One region of the Pantoea sp. X-Soil-TKNS-1211 genome, then DNA from elsewhere that is predicted to be linked to it. Evidence: predicted binding sites of a transcription regulator. Region 1 holds the regulator's gene; each other region holds the start of a gene.

What was found. Region 1 encodes PurR, which represses purine synthesis genes. Its sites were predicted from a motif close to CANGCAAACGTTTGCNTG; they were not measured.
Region 2: carA (glutamine-hydrolyzing carbamoyl-phosphate synthase small subunit) is a predicted target of PurR. The motif match lies at 1,454-1,471, and genes of this name have one in related genera.
Region 3: guaD (guanine deaminase) is a predicted target of PurR. The motif match lies at 1,976-1,993, and genes of this name have one in related genera.
Region 4: AC6I8W_RS13010 (NCS2 family permease) is a predicted target of PurR. The motif match lies at 1,101-1,118, and genes of this name have one in related genera.

Annotation. Positions count from the first base shown of each region.
Region 1 covers NZ_AP035953.1:1,965,249-1,968,810, reverse strand. The annotation lists gene AC6I8W_RS09460 (Grx4 family monothiol glutaredoxin) at 1-44, opposite strand, end outside; gene AC6I8W_RS09455 (C40 family peptidase) at 407-1,192, shown strand; gene cydH (cytochrome bd-I oxidase subunit CydH) at 1,248-1,337, opposite strand; gene purR (HTH-type transcriptional repressor PurR) at 1,623-2,648, shown strand; gene punR (DNA-binding transcriptional activator PunR) at 2,645-3,556, opposite strand.
Region 2 covers NZ_AP035953.1:747,229-750,790, reverse strand. The annotation lists gene carB (carbamoyl-phosphate synthase large subunit) at 1-69, opposite strand, end outside; gene carA (glutamine-hydrolyzing carbamoyl-phosphate synthase small subunit) at 83-1,231, opposite strand; gene dapB (4-hydroxy-tetrahydrodipicolinate reductase) at 1,702-2,517, opposite strand; gene ispH (4-hydroxy-3-methylbut-2-enyl diphosphate reductase) at 2,764-3,562, opposite strand, start outside.
Region 3 covers NZ_AP035953.1:2,283,324-2,286,885, forward strand. The annotation lists gene xdhA (xanthine dehydrogenase small subunit) at 1-474, opposite strand, end outside; gene guaD (guanine deaminase) at 471-1,799, opposite strand; gene ydfG (bifunctional NADP-dependent 3-hydroxy acid dehydrogenase/3-hydroxypropionate dehydrogenase YdfG) at 2,176-2,922, shown strand; gene AC6I8W_RS10925 (YnfA family protein) at 3,019-3,348, opposite strand; gene AC6I8W_RS10930 (DUF1283 family protein) at 3,479-3,562, shown strand, end outside.
Region 4 covers NZ_AP035953.1:2,720,588-2,724,149, reverse strand. The annotation lists gene AC6I8W_RS13020 (carbohydrate kinase family protein) at 1-177, shown strand, start outside; gene AC6I8W_RS13015 (response regulator) at 114-860, opposite strand; gene AC6I8W_RS13010 (NCS2 family permease) at 1,288-2,586, shown strand; gene AC6I8W_RS13005 (AMP nucleosidase) at 3,186-3,562, opposite strand, start outside.

The sequences.
Region 1 (3,562 bases):
TTTTCTGCGATCTGGCGCTGGATTTTCTCAACAGTACTCATTATTGCCTTCCTTAATTCCTCACTTCGTGTTTGTTTATTGTAGCGACTTCACCCCCGCACTGAAAACGGGATTTTGCAGTCGAGGCACATCAATCGCCATGTTTGTTAAGTTCCAGTACCACACATAACATTTCCATATCATGAATAAGCATGAACCGATTAATAATTGGCAATATTTCTGCTGGGTTAACCAGCTGAAATCGCTCATTTTTGCCCCATATCAAGTCTGCTAACAGATTAATAGAAAAATGCCTTACCTTTTGGAAAAAAACTGGATTAGAATCATCTCGGCGCTGATCATTGATCAGATTTTTCTAACATAGCCGCAGGCTGTTACTTCAGACTGCTTAACCTGTAACCGGACTATGCGTTTACTCATTACGCTTTTTATGCTGGCTTTCGCTCAACTGTTTTTTAATGTGGCTTCTGCATCCCCGCATGCGCCCATCAATGCCAGTTTGCATAACGCTGAGAAGAAAAGTGCGCGCGAAGATGAGCGTCGTAAACGACGCCCGGTAAAAACCAGCACGAAGAAATCCCGCCTCGCCACCAGTGTTCAGAAGTTAAAGCTGAAAAAACAGCCGAAAACAGAAACCGCGCTGCATAAAACCCGGAGTAAAAAGACCCGGCTGAAATCGCCGTCAAAAAAATATGGTCATCAGCGTGTAGCAAAGAAAACTGAGAAGTTGGACGATGACCGCGATCTGACCACCATCAAGATGAGCAATTCTCATCGTCAGCGTTATCAGAAAGCGCGAGAGACCGCGATGAACAAACTGATGGGGCAGATTGGCAAACCTTACCAGTGGGGCGGCACCTCACCACATACCGGTTTCGATTGCAGTGGTTTGGTGTGGTATGCGTACAAGGACCTGGTCAAATACAAATTCCCACGCACCGCGAACGAAATGTACCACCTGCGTGATGCGGCACCGATTAAGCGTGACATGCTGGAGAAAGGGGATTTAGTGTTCTTCCGCATTAATCATCGTGGTACTGCCGATCATGTTGGCGTTTATCTTGGCAACGGCAAATTTATTCAGTCGCCACGAACCGGTAAAGATATTCAAATCAGTGCGTTGGGTGAGGATTACTGGTTGAAACACTATGTCGGCGCACGCCGTATGATGACGCCCAAGACCATCCGCTAGAGCAACCCGATCGAAAGAAGAAGCCGGACACTGATTTTCAGGTCCGGCTTTTTTATTAATGAAGGATCGCGGTGAAGCTGAATACGATAATCATTAGCAGCGCGCCCACGGTGGTAAACAGCGCCAGTTTCAGGTCTGTACTCATCACAACTCCTTAGTCACATTAATTGAAGGGTTATCGTGATTTTCTCACACCCCCCGGCAAAAATCTCGTGTTATCCGCGCCAGCTTGCTAGAATCGCCGCCTTTCGTTGCGCAACAGTTTTTGCGCACGCTGTGTTTGCGGCAAGTTAAAGTGTTATTGACTGAGTGTTAACGTCTTTTTCTTCGCCATTTGCCCCGAAAATCGGGGCGCAAAACCATTAGCAGACGCAAACGTTTAACAATATACTTATCAGTTAGTTGCGATAAGCCCGGGAGTACCATTTTCATGGCAACAATTAAAGATGTGGCGAAACGCGCCGGTGTCTCTACCACCACGGTTTCGCATGTCATCAACAAGACGCGTTTCGTCGCGGAAGAGACGCGTAACGCCGTATGGGAAGCGATCAAAGAGCTGCATTACTCGCCCAGCGCCGTGGCGCGCAGCCTGAAAGTTAACCACACCAAAACTCTGGGGCTGCTGGCCACCTCCAGTGAAGCCCCCTATTTCGCCGAAATTATCGAGGCAGTGGAAAACCATTGTTTCGATCGTGGTTACACGCTGATCCTTGGCAATGCGCATAACGATCTGCAAAAACAGCGCGCGTATCTGTCAATGATGGCGCAGAAGCGCGTCGATGGCCTGCTGGTCATGTGTTCTGAATACCCTGATGACCTGCTGACCATGCTGGAAGAAAATCGCAACATCCCGATGGTGGTGATGGACTGGGGTGCATCGCGTGGCGACTTTACTGATACGGTGCAGGATAACGCCTTCCAGGGCGGTTATCTTGCCGGTCGTTACCTGATAGAGCGTGGCCATCGTGACATCGGTGCTATTCCTGGACAAATGGAGCGCAACACCGGCGGTGGCCGTCATGCAGGATTCATGCAGGCGCTGAACGAAGCAGGCATCACTGCGCGCCCCGAGTGGATTGTGCAGGGTGATTTCGAACCGGAGTCAGGTTATCAGGCGATGCAGCAGATCCTCAATCAGAAACAACGCCCAACTGCGGTGTTCTGTGGCGGCGATATCATGGCTATGGGCGCGATTTGTGCCGCAGATGAAATGGGCCTGCGTGTGCCACAGGATATTTCGGTGATCGGTTATGACAACGTGCGCAACGCCCGCTATTTCACTCCCGCGTTAACCACCGTGCATCAACCCAAAGCCCAGTTGGGGGAAAAAGCGCTGGAAATGCTGCTGGATCGCATTACCAGCAAGCGTGAAGAACCGCAGACCATTGAGGTTCAGCCGACGCTGATTGAACGTCGTTCCGTCGCGGATGGCCCCTTCCGCGACTACCGCCGCTAAGCCTCCGTTTCGCTCAGCCATTCCTGGTTGAGCGTTTCGGCATCGCCAAGATAGGTCAACAACCAGCTCAATGCCGGTGAGTTGCGTTGTTCTGACCAGCTGACACAACAAGGGCTATCCGGGAACGGCGTGGGTAACGCTAACTCAGTTAGGGCACCGCTATCCAGCAACGGTCGGGCTAAATGGCCCGGCACCATGCCAACGCATAATCCAGCCAGCAAGCAGTCGAGGCCAGTTTCCCATTCCGGCACCACCAGTCGGCGCTGATTATCCAATGTCCAGGTCATACGTCGCGGCAGCGCCCGTGAGGTGTCTTCCAGCACCAGAGAAGGCCAGGCTCTCAGGGTCTCTTCGTCCAACAAGGTACTTTTCGCCAGTGGATGATCGGGACTGACCACACAGCGCCAGTTAAGTGCCCCCATGTCCTGAAAAGCGAAACGACCGCCAACCGGGATCGCCTGGGTGGCGCCAATTGCCACATCGACCCGCCCATCGGCCAGCGCATCCCAGACGCCGTTGAACACTTCATAGCTGATTATCAACTCCATATCGGGAAAGTGGCGATAGAAATCCTTGACCAATTGACGAGTACGCTGCGGTTTCACAATACAATCCACCGCAATACTGAGCTGACCACGCCAGCCATTCGCCAATTGTTGGCACTGCCGCCGCGTGGCCAGCATTTTTTTGATAACACTTCGCCCCTCACGTACAAAATGTTCTCCTGCCGCCGTTAACACCACTTCCCGATGCTGACGTTCGAACAACGGCACAGCCAACCAGGTTTCGAGCTGGCGCACCGTATAGCTGATGGCAGAAGGCACCCGGTGTAACTCCTGCGCCGCCGCACTGAAACTACCGGTTCGAGCCACAGCATCCACCACCTCAAGAGCGTATTCAGACCACATGTTTTT
Region 2 (3,562 bases), 1.2 Mb from region 1:
TGCCTGGCCGATAACGATCGGGCCTGCGCCAAGGATCAGGATGGATTTTATGTCTGTACGTTTTGGCATCGTTAGCTCCTGATTACTTCGCGTTAGAACGGTGGGCTTCAATCAGTTCGATAAAGTGATCGAACAGCGGCGCCGCATCGTGCGGGCCTGGGCTGGCTTCCGGGTGTCCCTGGAAGCTGAAAGCCGGTTTATCGGTACGGTGAATACCCTGTACGGTCTGGTCGAACAGCGACACATGCGTCACACGCAAATTGGCCGGTAAGTTGCTGTCATCAACCGCGAAGCCATGGTTCTGCGCAGTGATCATCACGGTGTTATTGTCGAGATCTTTCACCGGGTGGTTGCCGCCATGATGGCCCAGCTTCATTTTGATGGTCTTCGCACCGCTTGCCAGCGCCAGCAGCTGATGGCCGAGGCAGATACCGAATACCGGGATATCGGTATTGAGGAAAGACTGAATCGCGCTGATGGCGTAATCGCATGGCTCCGGGTCACCAGGGCCGTTGGAGAGGAAGATCCCGTCCGGGTTCAGCTTCAGCACGTCTTCCGCTGAGGTTTGCGCCGGTACTACCGTCAGACGGCAGCCGCGATCCACCAGCATACGCAGGATATTGCGCTTGGCGCCAAAATCGTAGGCCACCACGTGGAAGGGCAATTCTTCTGCTGACTTCTGCTCCGGCAGGTCACCTGCCAGTGTCCAGCTACCCTGCTGCCATGGATAAGTTTCTGCTGTCGTCACTTCTTTTGCCAGGTCCATACCTTTCAGGCCAGGGAAGGCTTGTGCCTTCTGCAACGCCAGCGCAGCATCCGGGTTATCACCCGCGATGATACAGCCGTTCTGTGCCCCTTTCTCACGCAACAGACGTGTCAGCTTGCGCGTATCGATATCGGCAATGGCGACGATGTTGTTGCGCTGCAAATAAGCTGACAGGCTCTCTTCACTACGGAAGTTGCTGGTAATCAGCGGCAGGTCGCGAATAACAAGGCCTTGAGCATGAATTTGACTGGACTCTGCGTCGGCGGCATTAACGCCAACATTGCCGATATGGGGATAAGTGAGGGTGACGATTTGGCGGGAATAGGAGGGATCAGTGAGGATTTCTTGATAACCGGTCATTGACGTATTGAAAACGACCTCCCCCACTGCCGATCCCGTTGCCCCGATGGCCCGACCGTGGAATTGGGTTCCGTCTTCCAGAACCAAGAGCGCTGACTTAATCAAAACATCCTCCAGGGAATAAACAGTCACAATATTTGCATATTAATTCAAAATACAGTCCTGAATCAATGCAAAAACCGCCTGACTGGTCGATTTTTGGCAAATTGCGCGCATTCTAATGATCGACCCGCACATTGTCTACCCTGAGACGTTATTTTTTTGTTTTTTTCGGGCAACTGAATGTTAAAAGCAGCAGAAAGGGATAAAAGAGCGAGATAACTCGGAAAAATAAACGGTTGCGAGGCGGAAATAATCTGAAATGCGTGCTACCGGGACGATATTTTTGACCAAATGGTCAAAATTGATGATTTAAAGGATAAAAAAACACACACAAAACATAAAAACACGAGACTTATTGATAAAAATAAACGTAATGGCTATTTATCATATAAAATAAAGGGCAATAATAATATTGCCCTATTCAATCAATATCTTACCGATTGAAATAACCACATCACGATGGTTCACAACACTCACAACATCGATAAATCCAGCACATCACGCATATCATAAAGGCCAGATTTCTTGTCTTTAAGCCAGTAAGCGGCTTTCACGGCACCATTTGCAAAGGTCATGCGGCTGGAAGCCTTATGGGTAATCTCTACGCGTTCCCCAATATCAGCAAACATCGCGGTATGTTCGCCGACGATATCCCCCGCACGCACGGTGGCAAAACCGATGGTTTGCGCTTTGCGCTCTCCGGTATGACCTTCACGCGTGTAGACCGCGTGCTCATCCAGTTTCCAGTCCATCGCCTCAGCGATGGCTTCACCCATCGCCAGTGCCGTACCTGATGGTGCATCAACTTTGTGACGGTGGTGCGCTTCCACGATTTCAATATCGGCATACTCGCCCATCACTTTTGCGGCTTGTTTCAGCAGCTCCAGCACCAGGTTCACACCAACGCTGAAGTTGGCGGCGAACACGATGCCAATCTCTTCTGCCGCAGCACGAATCGCCGCTTTGCCCGCTTCATCAAAACCGGTGGTGCCAATCACCATCGCTTTTTGGTGCTGGCGGCAAAAAGCCAGATATTCCAGCGAACCTTCCGGACGGGTGAAGTCGATCAACACGTCGAAATCATTGACCACCTGTTGCAAATCAGCGGTGATGATAACCCCGGTCTTGCCAATACCCGCCAGTTCACCAGCGTCGCTGCCGATCAGTGACGAACCGGTGCGAGCCAGCGCAGCGCCTAATACGACGCCTTCCGCCTGTTGCGCGGCCTGAATCAAATTGCGTCCCATGCGACCCGGCGCACCAACAATAGCAATGCGGATTTCACTCATATTTATTCATTCCTGATACAAATCTATGCATGCAAAGCGCAAACAGGTTAACGGTCAGATAACAGTCACGCCACAATAAAAAAGGGATAATAAGAATTTTATGCCAGCCGCGTCAGATTATCAGTAAAAGCAATCTCACCAGGTGGAAATAGGATCTGCGTAGCAGCGCGATTTATCGCGCATCTTTTGAAAACCCGAAAAAAAGGCGCGATAAATCGCGCCGTTACAGAATGTGTGGTGATTCTCTTACTGAACGTTGCGAACGTCGACGCGCAACTCTTTCGGCACTTCAAACACAATGTTTTCTTCGCGGCCAATCAGCTCAATTGCCGCTTCGCCGCCCAGGTCGCGCAGACGCTGAATCACCTGCTGCACCAACACATCCGGCGCTGAGGCTCCTGCGGTTACGCCAATGGTGGTCACGCCTTTCACCCACTCTTCCTGAATATCATCAGCAGAGTCGATCAGCTTTGCCAGCTTACCGGCACGCTGTGCCAGTTCCGCCAGGCGGTTAGAGTTGGAGGAGTTTTTCGACCCCACCACCAGCACCACTTCGGCATCCCGCGCCAACACACGCACCGCTTCCTGACGATTGGTGGTGGCGTAACAGATATCATCCTTGCGTGGACCGATGATCGCCGGGAAGCGCTGACGCAGCGCGTCAATCACGTCTGACGTATCATCGACGGACAGCGTCGTCTGGGTCATAAAGCACAGATTGCGTTCATCTTTGACATTGAGTTTGAACACATCTTCCGGCGATTCCACCAGATACATGCCGCCGTTGGGGTTATTGTACTGCCCCATCGTGCCTTCCACTTCCGGGTGCCCCGCATGCCCAATCAGAATGGCTTCGACGCCTTTACGGCTGGCGCGCGCCACTTCCATATGGACTTTCGTCACCAACGGACAGGTGGCATCAAACAGCATGGTCAGATTACGCGCCTTTGCTTCAGCACGTACCGCCTGAGATACCCCGTGCGCCGAGAAGATCAGGATAGCGTCATCCGGCACTTCGCTGATCTCTTCAATAAAGATGGCACCA
Region 3 (3,562 bases), 320 kb from region 1:
TTCACAGGCTTGCTGCGCCGCATCCATAATCGGTCGATAACCGGTGCAGCGGCACAGGTTGCCGGCCAGCGCCTGCTCCGCCTGATGACGGTCCCAGCCGTGGCTATTTTTTTGTAAGGTGAAAAGTGACATGACAAAACCCGGCGTGCAGTAGCCGCATTGCGAACCATGGCAATCGACCATCGCCTGCTGTACCGGGTGCAGATCGCTCCCCTGGCGCAAATCCTCGACGGTAATCAACTGTTTTCCTTGCAGGCTGCTGACCAGCGTCAGGCAGCTGTTGACCGTTTCATACTGCATACGCCCCTCCACCACTGTCCCCAGCGTCACGGTACAGGCACCGCAATCGCCGGAGGCACAGCCTTCTTTGGTGCCACGACGCTGCTGGTGATTACGCAGATAATTCAATACGCTGAGGTTCGGATCGAGATTACGCTCAGTGACCAGTCGGTTATTAAGCAGAAACTGAATCATGCCGCTTTTACCCCGCTTTCCCGTTGCCAGACCGGCTGGCCGTTGACCCAGGTTTGGGCGATGTTGCGATCGTCGCCCAGCGTCATCAGCACAAATAGTTTTTCCCAGATATCTTTGCTGTTGGCATAGCGCAATTGCTGTAATGCGGAAACGGCAGGATCGAGCACAACAAAATCTGCCTCTTTGCCGGGGTTAAAGTTGCCAATGGCATGGTCGAGGTCGAGCGCATGCGCTCCCCCCAGCGTGGCATGGTAAAAGGCTTCGCAGGCGCTGAGTTTATAGCGCTGAAGCTGGCCGACTTTGTAGGCTTCGCCAAGGGTCTGCAACAGGTTAAAGGTTGTGCCGGCACCGACGTCGGTGCCGATGCCCATGCGTACGCCCTGCTGCCAGCAGCGTTTGATGTTGAACAATCCACTGCCGAGAAACAGATTGGAGGTTGGGCAAAAGGCGATCGACGAATCGGTATCGTGCAGGCACTGCCATTCATGATCATCCAGATGCAGACAGTGAGCGAAGACGCTGCGTTTGCCGGTGAGTTGATGCTGGTGATACACGTCGAGATAACCGTCATGCTCCGGGAACAGTTCTTTAACCCAGGCGATTTCCTGCGGATTTTCACTCAGATGGGTATGCAGCCAGGTATCGGGAAACTCGGCGCGCAGCTGACGGACTTTCTCCAGCAACTGGGGCGACGAGGTCGGAGCAAAGCGAGGCGTCAGCGCGTAGCTCAGACGGCCACGGTTGTGCCAGCGCTCGATCAGGGTGCGGGTTTGCAGGTAACTGGCCTGCGGCGTTTCGGTCAGATAAGCCGGAGCATTACGATCCATCATCACCTTACCGGCAATCAGACGCATATTGAGCTGCTCCGCAGCGCTAAACAGCGCTTCCACCGATTGCGGATGCACCGTGCCAAATACCAGCGCGGTGGTGGTGCCATTCGCCAGCAGCTGATGCAGGAAAAAGGCTGACATCTGCGCCGCATGATCGGGACAGTGATACTGGCTTTCGACCGGGAAAGTGTATTGGTTCAGCCACTCCAGCAGCTGCTCGCCAAAAGCCCCTATCATCTCGGTTTGCGGATAGTGGATATGGGTATCGATAAAACCCGGCACGATCAGCTTGCCACGCAGGTCAGTCAGCGTGGCGGGGTCAATACGCGACTGCGCGCTTTCCCAGGGTTCTAAGCTGACGACTTTGCCGTCGTGTAGCGTAAGTACGCCGTCTTCGAGGTAGCGTGCCTGGTCAGCAATGGTGTCGGGTTGATGTGCTACGCCAGTAAAATCAAAAAAACTGGCGCGCAGCGTGGTTTCGGATGCGAAAGGCATAAAAGGGTTCCTTGCTTTCTCATTGTTATGGCAGGTGATGGCCTTTTATGGGTTTTGCAAACTGCGTGCCAACACAAATAACTCTATTTTGTCTTTATATTCAATTAATTAGAGTGATATAAGCTATTTTTATGGCAGGTTGCGCAAGCAACCGAGTGCGCAAACGGTTGCTCAGTTCCGCAATCGGTTGCGATTTAACAACTGTCGGTGAGGCGGATGTTTAGTGGTCTTTGCGGTGCGTTCAGCTGTGCCAGATTGGTGCAATGATGCGCTGAAATCGTGCAGGTAAAATTCAGCAACGGCTTTTGATGGGCAGAGAACCGGGGTTAGTGCTAAGGTGTGGCGTGGAACCTGAAATCGTTTAAGGAACAGTGAGATGATTATTTTTGTTACCGGTGCGACGGCCGGTTTTGGTCAAAGTATCACCCGCCGCTTCATTGCCACAGGTCATAAAGTGATCGCCAGCGGACGCCGCGTTGAGCGTTTGCAGGAATTGAAAGACGAACTGGGCGACAATCTCTATACCGTACAACTGGATGTGCGTAACCGTGCGGCCATTGAAGAGGCGATTGCCGCCCTGCCTGCCGAATGGCGCAATATCGATGTGTTGGTTAACAATGCCGGTCTGGCGCTCGGTATTGAACCCGCGCACAAAGCCAATATCGAAGATTGGGAAAATATGATCGACACCAACAACAAAGGTTTGGTGTATATGACGCGCGCCCTGCTGCCCGCCATGGTGGAGCGCAATGTTGGGCATATCATTAATATTGGTTCGATTGCCGGTAGCTGGCCGTATGCCGGTGGCAACGTTTATGGTGCGACCAAAGCCTTTGTGCGCCAGTTCAGCCTGAATCTACGTACCGATTTGCATGGCACCGCGCTGCGTGTGACCGATATTGAACCGGGTCTGGTCGGCGGCACGGAGTTTTCCAATGTGCGTTTCAAAGGTGATGACGGCAAAGCCGATAAGGTTTATGAAGGCACCACCGCACTGACCGCCGAAGATGTTACCGAAGCGGTGTACTGGGTGGCGACGTTACCGAAACACGTCAACATCAATACACTGGAAATGATGCCGGTGACGCAAACCCTCGCAGGTTTGAAGGTGCATAAGGACTAAAACCCGACACCATCCCTGTAGCGGCGCGATTTATCGCGCGTTTTTGACCTTCCGCGGGCAAGGCGCGATAAATCGCGCCGCTACGGTTTTTTAACATCAGGTCCGTCCCCATCCTGCAACAATAATCAGCATACCGCTCAGCGCAATCAAGCCCCCCGCCCAGTCCCACGGACTGAGTTTTACCCCATCCACCACCCGCAACCAGATCAGCGCCGTCAACACATAAACGCCACCGTAGGCCGCATAAACGCGACCACTGGCCGCCGGATGCAGGGTCAGCAACCAGACAAACAACATCAGGCTGGCCGCAGCAGGCAGCAACAGCCAAGCCGTCGCGCCCTTCTTCAGCCATAACCAGGGTAGGAAGCAGCCAACAATTTCCGCCATCGCAGTTAAAAAAAACAACAACGCCGTTTTCACCAGCATAAAAAGTCTCTCAAAAGTCTCAACAAATGCCTCACCGCTGGTGAGTAAAGAAGCAGCGATGATATACTAGCGAGTATTGTTGTTACAGCCACTCTCAAGGCTGTGCTGGTGTTAACTGAAGGAAAAGATGATGAAAAAATTGTTTCCCGCACTGCTTGCTGCGGCACTGACCTCCAGCGTACTGCTGACTGCCCCGCTGGCCTCCGCGCAAACC
Region 4 (3,562 bases), 760 kb from region 1:
TGGTCAATGACCGAGACCCTGAAGCTGGCGCATACCTGTGCCTGTTTTAATCTGCACGCTGCCAATGCGCTGGACGGCACTCGCCCATTGACCGAGATGCAGCGCTGGATGGATCAGGCAATTTGTGTGGCATGCACGGCAGAGGCCGGACGCATCACATCCGCAGAGAAAACATAACCCAAACCACGGATGGTGCGGATCAGGCTCGGCTGATGCGGGTTCATCTCAATTTTACGCCTTAACCGCATGATCAACACATCAATGGTACGGTCGAACACATCCAGGGTTTCGCTGTGGGTCAGCTCCAGCAACTGGTCACGCGTCAGCACTTTGCGTGCGTGGCACACCAACGCGCGCAGCAATGCATATTCTCCCTGGGTTAACATCACCGTCTCACGCTGGGGATTAAACAACTGGCAACGGGTTTCATCCAACCGCCAGCCGTTAAACTGCCAGCCCTCATCCTGGATGCTGGTGGGGGGCACCAGGCGACCACAACGGCGTAATGCCGCACGCGCTCGGGCGACCACCACACGAGGATTAAACGGCTTGGCGATATAATCGTCGGCCCCCATCTCCAGCCCGACCACCATATCCGCTTCCGATCCCATGCCAGTCAGCATGATCACCAGCAGTTCAGGCCGTTGGCGTTGCATTTGCTGTAGTACCAGCAAGCCATTGGTATCCGGCAGCATCATATCCAGCATCACCAGCGAGATTTCCGGGTGTTTATCCAGCAACATCAGCGCATCTTTTCCCTGATGGCAGCTGAATACGGTAAAAACATGTTCACTCAATACATCATGCAGCAGTTCACATACGGCACGATCGTCATCCACGACCAGAATTGCGGGCTTCATTACGGGCCTCTTTTGTTATGGAAGGGTTAACGAGAGTGTATACCGACCACTTTTGCCTGCTGATTCAGGCAACAGAAACGTGAGCCGCATCGCCTGACAGAGTTTGAAAGCGTGCGTTACCGCAATCTTTTTTCGCGGCGCGATTGACGTGTGGGAAAACGATTGCGCGGACATGGTGCAATGCACCATAATCGCGCCTCGTTCTGGTTCAGAATTGTCTTAATCTAAGATACAGTCGTGAAGGTAAACGATTGCGTCCTGTTATGGCATAGCAATTGCTATGAGGACAGGGGGAAAGGAGTTTATTAACAAGGCGTATTGATGGCCGAGCATGCAGCCGTCTGCCTTTTCCCGCAACAATAACGCGCATGCACACCCCATTGGCAAGAGAACGCACGTCAGTGACGCCTCCCCATCACGAGAGATGATGATGTTAGAAAAACTATTCAAGCTAAAAGCGCACAACACAACGGTCCGCACCGAAGTTATCGCGGGCATAACCACCTTCCTGGCCATGGCCTATATCCTGTTTGTTAACCCGAGCATTCTGGGTGCGACCGGTATGGATAAAGGCGCGGTTTTCGTCGCGACCTGTCTGGCGGCGGCGATCGGCTGCGTGCTGATGGGGCTGATTGCTAACTACCCGATTGCACTGGCACCGGGTATGGGCCTCAACGCCTTCTTTACTTACACCGTCGTACTGCACATGGGCTACACCTGGCAAATCGCGCTGGGTGCGGTATTCCTGTCAGCCTGTATCTTCTTTGCGCTGTCGGTGTTCAAAATCCGTGAATGGATTATCGCCAGTATTCCGCTGCCGTTGCGCGCCGGGATTGCTGCCGGTATCGGCCTGTTCCTGGCGCTGATTGCGCTGGAAGGCGCGGGTATCGTGGTGGATAACCCGGCGACCCTGGTGGGCCTGGGCGATCTGACCAAACCGGGTCCGCTGCTGGCGTTGCTGGGTTTTGTCATCATCGTGGTGCTGGAAGCGCGTCGCGTGACCGGTGCGGTGCTGATCGGCATCCTGATCGTCACCTTCCTGTCGATGGGCATTGGCCTGACACCGTTTGGCGGCGTGTTCTCTGCACCGCCGTCCATCGCGCCGACCTTCATGCAACTGGATATCGCCGGTGCCTTTAACGTGGGCCTGGTCAGTGTGATCTTTGCGTTCCTGTTTGTTGATGTGTTCGACAACACCGGTACGCTGCTGGGTGTGACCAAGCGTGCCGGTCTGGCGGATGAGCAGGGCAACGTGCCGAAAATGGGCCGTGCGCTGATCGCTGACAGTGCGGCTGCGCTGTTTGGTTCGCTGCTGGGTACTTCAACCACCACCAGTTACGTCGAATCGGCAGCGGGCGTCAGTGCTGGTGGCCGTACCGGTCTGACCGCGATTGTGGTAGCCATCCTGTTCGTGCTGAGCCTGTTCTTCTCGCCGCTGGCGGGTAGTGTGCCGGTATTCGCCACTGCACCTGCGCTGCTGTTCGTGGCTGTGTTGATGGCTTCAGGGCTGGCGGAGATTGACTGGAAAGACATCACCACCGCTGCACCGGTGACGGTCACTGCGCTGACCATGCCGCTGACTTACTCGATTGCTAACGGTATCGCGTTTGGCTTTATTACCTGGACGGTGGTGAAGCTGCTGAGCGGCCGTACCAAAGAGGTGAATGCGGCGCTGATTATTATGTCGATCCTGTTTGTGATTAAGTTGGGTTGGTTGAGCGCCTGATTTTTTTCGCCGTGTGGCAGGTTTCGTTCGCCATAGGCTGATGTAGTTTCAGCTCGCTCGTGCGGCGACCGAGCAGAGGGCGCCTGGCCGCGCCCTCTGCACTCCCCGGCCTTGCGCCAGCCGCTTTTTTTTGCGCGATAAATCGCGCCGCTACAACTCAACGCCGCCTTTCGCCGCATCCATGCGGCTCATCCTGACAGCATTCATTCGCTCAGCGAGTCCGGATGGCGCCCCACCCACCGCTGCACGCCTTTTACTTATCTGTTTTTTTCTTTTCGCTTTTATTTTTTGTTTTTTCTGCGGTCTTGCAGGCGGTGGGTGGGCGGCATCCACAGCGCCGAGCGCAGAGGGAAGGCCAGGTCGAGCCGCATGGATGCGGCGAGAGAGCGGAATGAGCCATGGATGGCGAATCCGCGCGTGCCGTGCGGCCTGAGTGATAAGCGAGGGCACAGCGCTATGCGCTGCGCGAGGACGCCACAGGGCGCGGATTGCAAAGGTCCGCGCCTTCGGACCTTTGCCCGTCCGCCTGCACGTTGCAGCTGAAACTCCATCATGTCTGGCGGGCGGAACCTTCTCGGTGTCAGCCCGCACCAGCGTAATTACCTGAACGGCGGTTCATTAAACGTCCGCAATTTACGCGAATGCAACTTATCCCCTTCAGCCCGCAACAACTCCACCGCACAAATCCCAATCTGCAAATGCTCCGAAATCGCCCCTTCATAAAAACGATTCGCCTGGCCTGGCAGTTTGATTTCGCCATGCAGCGGCTTATCCGACACGCACAACAAGGTGCCATACGGCACACGGAAGCGATATCCCTGCGCCGCAATGGTCGCGCTCTCCATATCCACCGCCACGGCGCGGCTCAGGTTGAAGCGCAGCGCCGAAGCGGAGTAACGCAGCTCCCAGTTACGGTCATCAGTGGTCACCACGGTGCCGGTGCGCAGACGTTGTTTAACTTCTTCTCCCGGCATAC